Regions from separate parts of the Pengzhenrongella sp. genome, predicted to be linked through region 1. Evidence: predicted binding sites of a transcription regulator. Region 1 holds the regulator's gene; the other holds the start of a gene.
What was found. Region 1 encodes LexA, which represses DNA repair genes until DNA is damaged. Its sites were predicted from a motif close to TCGAACANNTGTTCGA; they were not measured.
Positions count from the first base shown of each region.

Region 2: the regulator LexA is predicted to act here: its motif matches at 2,027-2,042, upstream of ruvA (Holliday junction branch migration protein RuvA).

Region 1 covers NZ_DATCNW010000032.1:26,949-32,061, forward strand. The annotation lists gene VIM26_RS01770 (AMP-binding protein) at 1-866, shown strand, start outside; gene VIM26_RS01775 (hypothetical protein) at 929-1,174, shown strand; gene nrdR (transcriptional regulator NrdR) at 1,495-2,016, opposite strand; gene VIM26_RS01785 (LysM peptidoglycan-binding domain-containing protein) at 2,269-2,601, opposite strand; gene lexA (transcriptional repressor LexA) at 2,912-3,622, shown strand; gene VIM26_RS01795 (hypothetical protein) at 3,642-3,848, shown strand; gene VIM26_RS01800 (EAL domain-containing protein) at 3,841-5,113, opposite strand, start outside.
Region 2 covers NZ_DATCNW010000207.1:7,513-12,625, reverse strand. The annotation lists gene pdxT (pyridoxal 5'-phosphate synthase glutaminase subunit PdxT) at 1-442, shown strand, start outside; gene VIM26_RS12010 (YebC/PmpR family DNA-binding transcriptional regulator) at 445-1,212, shown strand; gene ruvC (crossover junction endodeoxyribonuclease RuvC) at 1,368-1,940, shown strand; gene ruvA (Holliday junction branch migration protein RuvA) at 2,137-2,766, shown strand; gene ruvB (Holliday junction branch migration DNA helicase RuvB) at 2,795-3,850, shown strand; gene yajC (preprotein translocase subunit YajC) at 3,969-4,391, shown strand; gene secD (protein translocase subunit SecD) at 4,494-5,113, shown strand, end outside.

The DNA of each region.
Region 1 (5,113 bases):
TCCCGAGGTTCGACCCGGCCGCGGTTCTCGCGGCTCAGGCGCGGCGCCCGGCGACGTTCCTGGCCGGGGTCGCGCCGATGTTCGACCGCCTCGCGGCCCTGGCCGCCGAGCGATCGGCGGACCTGACCTCGATCCGGGTGGCGTTCGCCGGTGCGATGCCCATCTCCCCCGAGACCGCCCACCGCTGGGAGGTACGCACCGGCGGCCTGCTGATCGAGGGCTACGGGATGACGGAGACGTCGCCGCTCGCGCTCGGCAACCCCTGCTCCGCGGACCGGCGCCCGAGCACCCTCGGCCTGCCGTTCCCGAGCACGGACATCCGCGTCGTGGACACCGACGATCCGGCGCGCGACGTCGCCGCCGGTGAGCGCGGGGAGCTGCTCGTGCGCGGGCCCCAGGTGTTCGCCGGGTACTGGAACCGCCCCGCGGAGACGGCGGCCGTCCTGCTCCCCGGTGGGTGGCTGCGCACCGGAGACGTGGTCGTGGTCGATGACGGCGGCTCGGTCACCCTGGTCGACCGCACCAAGGAGATGATCATCACCGGCGGGTTCAAGGTCTACCCGTCACAGGTCGAGGATCACCTGCGCGAGATGCCCGGGGTGGCCGACGCCGCCGTCGTCGGGATACCGGGCGGCGATCTCGGCGAGCGCGTGGTGGCCGCGATCGTGCTGGCGGCACAGGACGCCGCGGCGGGCAACGTCGACCTCGCGGCGGTGCGGGCGTGGTGCGAACAACGCCTCGCCCGGTACGCGATCCCGCGTGAGCTGGTCATCCTGACCGAGCTCCCCCGGTCGCCGATCGGGAAGGTCCTGCGCCGCGCGGTGCGCGACGGACTGCTCGCCGGTCGAGGTCCGGCGCACGCCTAGCGCAGGGCCATTTGGATCCCGCTCGCGGACGCTGGTTCCGCAGACGCCCGAACAGGAGGATGATGGAGTTGATGTCCTCCCAACCCACCGGTCGCCGCCGGCACCTGCCCAACAGTCCGTTCAACGCCGCCCGAGAGGCGGCTGCAGCGGCAATCAAACCGATCCCCGTAGGGGCTCGCGTTTCTCACGAGCGGCACGGCCTCGGCCGTGTGGTGGCTCTTGACGGCGATCGCGCCGTCATCGTCGACTTCGGCTCGGGCGATCGTCGCCGCGTCGCACTCGACAGCGCCAAGCTCGAACGGCTCTGACTTACTCGCAGCACTGCTCGCAGTGACCGCGGGTCCGTCAACCGTCCGGACAATCGTGGGTCACGCCTGTTCCGAGACCCTTGCGTACCGGAGCCGATGAGCCGAACCCGCGCTCCCGGAACCGCCGTTCTCGGAATTGCACCGTCCCCGGAGCGACCCGCATCGCACCGCACCCCACGACGGTGCTCGCATCGCGTTGCTCCTGTTCGCCTTCGTCTCGAGAGCGAACCCGTCTCTTGGAGACGAAAGCGTCGTCGCACGCAGCGCCGGCCCCGCACCGAGGTGCGAGGGCCCCGCACCCGGGCGCGACCCCCCACTCGCTAGGGCGTGACGCCGCCGCTCACGGCGTCTGACACACCCGCATCGCCGGGCACAGCCTCGGCGTCCCGAACTGCCTGGTGCTCAGCGCGGAGCAACGTGATCGCCGCCTCGAAGTCCTCGAGGGAATTGAAGCCCTGATAGACGCTCGCGAACCGCAGGTACGCCACCTCGTCCAGGTCGCGGAGCGGACCGAGGATCGTCAGCCCGATCTCATAGGCGTCGAGCTCGGCGCTGCCGGTGCTTCGGATGGTCTCCTCGACCCGCTGGGCGAGCAGGGCGAGATCATCCTCACTGACCGGCCGCCCCTGGCACGCCTTTCGGACGCCGGTGATGATCTTCTCGCGGCTGAACGGCTCGGTCGCTCCTGATCGCTTGACCACGGACAGGCTCGCCGTCTCGACGGTCGTGAAACGCCGGTTGCACTGCGGGCACTGGCGACGTCGGCGGATCGAGGCGCCATCGTCGGAGGTCCGCGAGTCGACAACGCGGGAATCCGAGTGGTGACAGAACGGACAGTGCACGCCAACCTCCGCTCGGTGGATCTTCCGGTGGCTGTTCCGGCGAGGGCGGTCGCCCCGATCAACTAGATCTGGGCAGCGCGACGGATCCCGGCCCCACATCTGGGGAAAACCTAGAGGTCCACGCGCCCGGACGCAAGGCAGCACCGCAGGGGGCCGCGCGCAACGCACCGCAGGGCGCCGTGCGCAACGCACCGCAGGCGCCACCGCAGGTGCCGGCGCACAAGGCACGAGGCGCCGCGCGCACGGCGACTCTCAGCGCGCCGGCACCAGGATCTGCCGGCCCGCACGCAGGCCGCCGTCGCCGAGACCGTTCAGGGCCACGAGCTCGTCGACCGTATCTCGGACGTCGTCGTGCGGGGCGGTGTAGGCGAGCGCGATGTCCCACAGGCTCTCGCCGGTACTCACGGTGTACGTGTCCACCGGGATCGGGTCGGCGGGCGCACCGGCGACCGCTCGGCCGCCGATCAGCACCACTGCGAACGCCACGAGCACCGCGAGCCCGCCCAGCACGCGGCGTCCGCGTGCCGTGAGCGTCAGCTCGATCTCGCCACTCATGCCCATCGGGTGCATCACTGCTGCGCTCATGTCCCGCTCCTCTTCGGCTGGTTGCTCGATCGGCACGTGGAGATCTTGCCGTCGAACACCTGTTCGTCGAACGTCTGTACGATGTCTAGCACGTGTTCCACCGGTTGTCGAGACACGATCGAACAGATGTTTGAAACATTGCCCTTTGCCTCCTAGGCTGTGGGTACGGAGCAAGCGCACCACGAGCCACCCACACGCTCGGTCGGGCGGGCACGCTAGGAGGAGGAGATCGGTGACAACTCACGGGAGCATCCCGGGCGGACCGCAGGAGCCAGGCAGTCCCCGAGTCAAGGGACACAGTCGCCAACCGCTGCACGCCCTACCGGTCGGTCCGCCGGACAGCGACGGCCTCACCGCGCGCCAACGGCTCGTCCTGGAGACGATCCGGTCGTCGGTCACGAACCGTGGCTACCCGCCGAGCATGCGCGAGATCGGCGAGGCGGTCGGCCTGGCCAGCCCGTCCAGCGTCAAGCACCAGCTCACGGCGCTCGAGCGCAAGGGCTACCTGCGCCGGGATCCGAACCGTCCGCGCGCGATCGAGGTCATGCACCCGGACGACTCACGGCCGATCCAGGCCCTGAAGCCGGCCGATGGCGAGGCCGAGTCGTTCGGCGAGGAGTATCTCGCCGCACGGGACGGCTCCCCGACGCCGTCCTATGTACCGGTGGTGGGTCGGATCGCCGCTGGTGGCCCGATCCTGGCCGAGCAGATCGTGGAGGACGTCTTCCCCCTGCCCCGTCAGCTCGTCGGTGACGGCGACCTGTTCCTGCTCAAGGTCGCGGGCGACTCGATGATCGACGCGGCGATTTGCGACGGCGACTGGGTCGTCGTCCGACGCCAGCCGGTCGCCGAGAACGGCGAGATCGTCGCGGCCATGATCGACGGCGAGGCGACGGTCAAGACGCTCAAGCGCGTGGACGGCCACGTGTGGCTGCTGCCGCACAACCCCGCGTACTCGCCGATCGACGGTGATGCCGCGCAGGTGCTCGGTCGTGTCGTCAGCGTGCTCCGGAAGCTCTGAGAGCAGCGGGAGGCTCACGATGCCCGGACGGATTCGCGACCCCGGCCCCAAGGCCATCCGGGCCGGGCTCGGTCAGGTTCACCATGACCCGCCCGCGCCCGCGCAGGGCGGCGCGGGCGCGGGGCCCGCGGCAGTGCCGGACACCGACGGCGAGCCTGGATCGAAGCCGGTCGGGTCGCCCGACAGCTCCTCGGTCGACGACGCGGCGGAGCCCGGACTCACCTAGGATCGGCACTCGCCGTCACGCCATCGGGCACGGGCACAGCGTGCTCCTCGAACGGTGCCGGGATCGAGAGGTGGCCGGAGATCCGGTCTGCGGCGACGGGTGTCGAGTACAGGTACCCCTGGCCGAGGCGGCACCCCATGGACCACAGCTCGTCCCGCTGCCCAGGCTTCTCGATCCCCTCGGCCACCACCTCGAGGCGCAGCGAGTGGGACAGCGAGATGATCGCGTTCACGAGCGCGCCGGCGTCGGGGTCGCCCAGTCCCAGCCGGTCGACGAACGCCTTGTCGATCTTCAGGATGTCGAGCTGGAGCTGCTGGAGGTACGCCAGGGAGGAGAAGCCGGTGCCGAAGTCGTCGATGGCCAGCTTGACCCCGGCATCGCGCAGGGAGAGCAGCTGCTCCGAGACGGCGGGCGGGTCGAGGGCGAAGATGCTCTCGGTGAGCTCGAGCACCAGCTGACCAGGACGCACGCCGTGGCGGCGCAGCACCGAGCGGACCTCATCGACGAAGCCCGGCTCGCGCAGCTGGCGAGCGGAGACGTTCACGGACATGCGCAGCCCCGGACTGCCGGCACCGGCCCAGGACTCCAGCTGGGCGCAGGCAGCGTCCAGCACCCAGGCACCGAGCTCGACGATCAGCCCGGTCTCCTCGGCCAGCTCGACGAAGTCGATGGGTGGCAGCAGGCCCCGACCGGGGTGCTGCCATCGCACGAGGGCCTCGCAGCCCGTGATCTCGCCCGTCTCGATGGCCACGATCGGCTGGTAGAGCAGGACGAACTCGTCGCGCTGGAGCGCACGTTCGAGGTCGGTCCTACGGGTGAGCCGGTCCAGCATGCGGGTGCTCAGGTCCTCCTCGTAGCGAACGACCTGACCCTTGCCCCGCTCCTTGGCCGCGTAGAGCGCCAGGTCGGCGCACCGCATCTGCTCGGTCAGGTCGAGCGCGTCGTGCTCCTGCGGGGTCACGACGAGGCCGACGCTCGCTCCCATCCACAGGTCCTCGCCGACGACGTCGAACGCCGCGGCAAAGCACGCGAGCGCCCGCTCGGCGAGTCCCGCCGGATGGGTGGCCTCGTCGAGGTCTTCGACCAGCACCGCGAACTCGTCGCCCCCGAACCTCGCCACGGTGGCCCCCGCCCGGAACGTGCCGTTCAGCCGGGTTGCCACGTGCAGCAACAGATCGTCGCCCGCGGCGTGACCGTGGGTGTCGTTGACGATCTTGAAGTCATCGAGATCGATGATCAGGATGGCGATCGCTCCACCCGACCGG
Region 2 (5,113 bases), on a different contig from region 1:
CGGATCGTGCGCCGGGATGATCCTGCTCGCGGACCGGCTCGTCGGCGGCATCGAGGGGCAGCGCACGCTCGGCGGGCTCGACATCACGGTGCGACGCAACGCCTTCGGCCGCCAGGTCGACTCGTTCGAGACGGATCTGACCATCGCCGGGATACCCGGCGACCCGGTGCACGCGGTATTCATCCGGGCACCATGGGTCGAGGAGATCGGTCCGCGAGCCGAGGTCCTTTCCGCGGTCTCGACGGGTCCCGCCGCCGGTAGGATCGTTGCAGTGCAGCAGGGCCGTCTGCTCGCGACTTCTTTCCACCCCGAGGTCACCGGCGACCCTCGCGTGCACCGACTGTTCGTAGAGATCGTCCGCGACACACTTCGGGGCGCGCACCCGGCCCATGAGGGCCGAGCGTCGGTGGAGCGGGTCAGGGCGAAAACGAAGGGTAGTTAACGATGTCGGGTCACTCCAAGTGGGCCACCACCAAGCACCAGAAGGCCGTTGTCGACGCCAAGCGGAGCAAGCTCTTCGCGAAGCTGGTCAAGAACATCGAGGTCGCCGTCCGTACGGGCGGCCCCGACATGGCCGGCAACCCCACCCTGGTCGACGCGGTGCAGAAGGCCAAGAAGCAGTCGGTGCCGAACGACAACATCGACCGGGCGCTCAAGCGCGGGTCCGGCCAGGAGGCCGGCGCCGCTGATTACCAGTCGATCATGTACGAGGGCTACGGCCCCGGCGGGATCGCGGTGCTGGTCGAGTGCCTCACGGACAACCGCAACCGCGCGGCCTCCGATGTCCGGGTGGCGTTCACCCGCAACGGGGGCAACCTCGCCGACCCGGGTTCGGTCTCGTACCTGTTCCACCGCAAGGGCATCGTCATCGTGCCCAAGGAGGGCGACCTGACCGAGGACACGGTGCTCGACGCCGTCCTCGACGCCGGCGCCGACGAGGTCAACGACCTCGGCGAGGCGTTCGAGGTCGTCTCGGAGGCGACCGACCTGGTGCCGGTGCGCACCGCGCTGCAGGCGGCCGGCATCGAGTACGACTCGGCCGACAGCCTCTTCGTGCCCGCGCTCCAGGTCCAGGTCGACGTCAACGGGGCACGTAGGATCCTGCGCCTGATCGACATGCTCGAGGACAGCGACGACGTGCAGAACGTGTTCGCGAACTTCGACGCGTCCGACGACGTGATGGCCGAGCTCGAGGCCGAGGACGCCGAGTAGGCGCACCCGCGGATCGCCGCGCTCCGCTGTTGCGGCAGGGCGCGGCGTGAACTGCGTCGTTGTAGCCCGCTCGCCGGTTGCACCGCTCCGCGGTCGAGGCCCGCGCGCGGCGCGCGCTGCACCGTCGAAGGCCCGCTGCCTGCGACGATGACCGCGTGCGCGTACTTGGAGTCGACCCTGGCCTGACGCGGTGCGGGCTCGGCGTCGTCGACTCCCTGCCGGGTCGCCGGGCGGCGTTCGTTGCGGTCGGCGTCGTGCGGTCCTCGACCGAGGATGACATCGACCGTCGGCTGCTCGCCATCGCCGAGCAGATCGACGCGTGGATCGACCGCCAGGCGCCCGACGTCGTCGCGGTCGAACGGGTCTTCGCGCAGCACAACGTCAGCACGGTCATGGGGACCGCGCAGGTCGCCGGGATCGCGATGCTCGCCGCCGCCCGACGCCGCATCCCCGTCGCGCTGCACACCCCGAGCGAGGTCAAGGCCGCGGTGACCGGGTCGGGCCGCGCCGACAAGGCGCAGGTGCAGGCGATGGTGACCCGGATCCTCGGCCTCGCCGAGGTGCCGCGCCCGGCCGACGCCGCCGATGCGCTCGCCCTGGCGATCTGTCACCTGTGGCGGCCGGCCGGCGCCCTCGCGGCTCCGAAGCGCCCCCTGCAGTCGATGACCGTCGCCCAGCGGGCGTGGGCCGCGGCGGAGCACGCCTCGCGGCGCCCGACGCGTGGGTAACCCCGTAACGTCCGAGCGTTGACGTCCTATAGGACGTCAACGCTCGGACGTTAACGGGTGGGAGGTCTTTGCTACCGTGACACGCTTCGTACACGTGTTCGTCCGGGGTTCATTCGTGAAATGATCCCGGCGTGGCAGTGAAGCAGAGCGTCGCCGTGAAAGCAGAGACCGCAGTGCAGACCCTCAGGACCTCGACGTGATCGCCTCGGTCCGTGGCACCGTGCAGGCGGTGCGCCTGGACGCCGTGATCGTCGAGGTCGGCGGTGTGGGCATGCTCGTGCACGCGACCCCCGGCACCCTCGGGGGCCTGCGGGTGGGTGATACCGCGCTCCTGGCGACCTCCCTCGTCGTGCGCGAGGACTCCCTGACGCTGTACGGGTTCACGGATCCCGACGAGCGGGCGGTCTTCGAGATCGTGCAGACCGTCTCGGGCGTCGGTCCTCGGCTGGCCCTCGCGATGCTCGCGGTGCACGCGCCCGACGCCCTGCGCCGCGCGGTCGCCACCGAGGATCTCGTCGCGCTCAAGCGCGTCCCGGGCATCGGGCACAAGGGTGCCCAGCGCATCGTGCTCGAGCTGGGCGACCGGCTCGGCGCCGCGTCGGTAGCCTCGCCGGACGGCTCGCCCGCGCGCCGGGTCGGCGGCTCGGATCGCCGCACGGAGGTCGTCGAGGCGCTCGTCGGACTCGGGTGGAACGCCAAGGCGGCGGACGACGCCGTCGCCGCAGTCGTCGAGGCCAACCCCGAGCTCGCGAGCCTGACGACCGATCTCGAGGTGGGTGGCGTCCTGCGGGCGGCGCTCAGGTCGTTGGGATCCGGTCGTGGCTGAGGACATGGCGGGGGATCTGACTGACGACATGACCGACGACCTGACCGACGAGGACGCCGCCGTCACCACCGAGCGTCTGGTGCGACCCGGCGCGGACGACATCGAGCGCGCGGCCGAGGCTGCCCTGCGGCCCAAGCGGTTCGACGAGTTCGTCGGGCAGCGCGTCGTGCGCGACCAGCTCTCGCTGGTCCTGGAGGCGGCGCTGGGCCGCGGCCGCGCGCCCGATCACGTGCTGCTCTCGGGCCCGCCCGGGCTCGGCAAGACGACCCTCGCGATGATCATCGCGGCCGAGCTCGGTGCTCCGCTGCGGGTGACCTCGGGCCCCGCGATCCAGCACGCGGGGGATCTCGCGGCCGTGCTGTCCTCCCTCGAGGAGGGCGAGGTGCTGTTCCTGGACGAGATCCACCGCCTCGCTCGCCCCGCCGCGGAGCTCTTGTACGTCGCGATGGAGGACTTCCGGGTCGACGTCGTCGTCGGGAAGGGTGCGGGGGCCAGTGCGATCCCGCTCGCTCTGCCGCCGTTCACCGTGGTCGGCGCGACGACGCGCGCCGGCCTGCTCCCGGCGCCGCTGCGCGACCGCTTCGGGTTCACCGGCCACCTCGACTTCTACGCGATCGACGAGCTCGAGCAGGTGCTGGCCCGGTCGGCCGGCCTGCTCGGCGTTCACCTCGGGGACGACGCCGCCCACGAGATCGCCTCGCGCTCGCGCGGGACCCCGCGCATCAGCAACCGGCTGCTGCGGCGGGTCCGGGACTGGGCGCAGGTGCGTGGCAACGGACGCCTCGACCTGGAGGCCGCGCACGCGGCGCTCACGGTCTACGAGGTGGACGCGCTCGGCCTGGACCGACTCGACCGCGGGGTACTGACCGCCCTGTGCGTCCGGTTCGGTGGGGGACCGGTCGGCCTGACGACCCTGGCGGTCGCCGTCGGCGAGGAGCCCGAGACCGTCGAGATGGTCGCCGAGCCGTTCCTGGTGCGCGAGGGCCTGGTAGGGCGGACCGCGCGCGGCCGGGTGGCGATGCCCGCCGCGTGGGAGCACCTCGGCCTGACCCCGCCGACGTCGGGCACGACCCTGTTCTCCTAGCCGCTGCGGAGGGTGCGGGAATCTCCAAGAGCAGATGCAGGGCGAATCTTTGGGCATCCCGAGCCCGGGAGCCTAGACTGCGGCGACACCCTCAATAGCTCCGGAGACGTACTTACCCATGGATGCAAAGACCTTCATACCTCTCTTGTTGCTGGTAGGTGCGATGTGGTTCATGTCGAACCGCAACAAGAAGCAGCAGCGCAAGGCCGGCGACTTCCGCGCCAACCTCGAGGTCGGCCAGGACGTCATGACCGGCTCGGGTCTGTACGGCACGATCGTGGGCATCGAGGACGACGTCATCACCCTCGAGTCCACCCCCGGGAACGCGAGCCGCTGGATCCGCGCGGCGATCTCCAAGGTCATCGAGCCCCCCGTGCTCGAGTCGGACGCCGAGGACACCGACGACGTCGAGGACTTCACCGACGAGGCCGACGACGACTTCGAGTCCGAGAGCTCCGAGCGCACGCTCGACGTGCCCGACGATCTCTCCTCCCTCACCGAGACCCCTCGCAAGGACGACGACACCACCGACAAGAAGTGAGCTGACCGCCTCCTCGTCGATCCGGCAAGGGGGCGGGGACGGTCCACATCCCTCCACGGCTCGCGGTTCGCGGGCGGTGCGCGCACGAGAAGAGACACTCCGTTGGCTGCCACATCACGCCGCACCCGGCCCATCCGGACGCTGGTGACCCTCGGCGTGATCGCCGCCGCGCTCTTCGGCTCGCTGGTCGCGGGAACGAAATGGTCCGACGCGTCCCTGACGCCGAAGCTCGCCCTCGACCTGGAGGGCGGGACTCAGCTGATCATGAAGCCGGTCCCGACGGGCAAGCAGAAGATCACCGACCAGACGATCGCTGAAGCCATCCGGATCATCCGCCAGCGCGTCGACTCCTCGGGCGTCTCCGAGGCGGAGATCACCAGCCAGGGCGGCCAGAACATCGTGGTGGCGCTGCCCGGCAGGCCCGACCAGGCGACCCTCGACCTCGTGCGTACCTCGGCCCAGATGCGGTTCCGTCCCGTGCTCGTCTCGGCGGCCCCGACCGTGGTCAAGCCGCCGGCAGGCACCGCCCCGCTCACGCCGAAGGCGAAGCCGGACAGCCCCAGCGACGCCGCGTACTACGTCAACCAGAAGGTGCTCGACAAGTTCGACGCGCTGGACTGCACGAACAAGAAGAACCTGACCGGCGGTGACAGCGGAGCGGACAACCAGGCGCTCGTGGCCTGCGACAAAGAAGGCAAGTCCAAGTACGTGCTCGGGCCGGT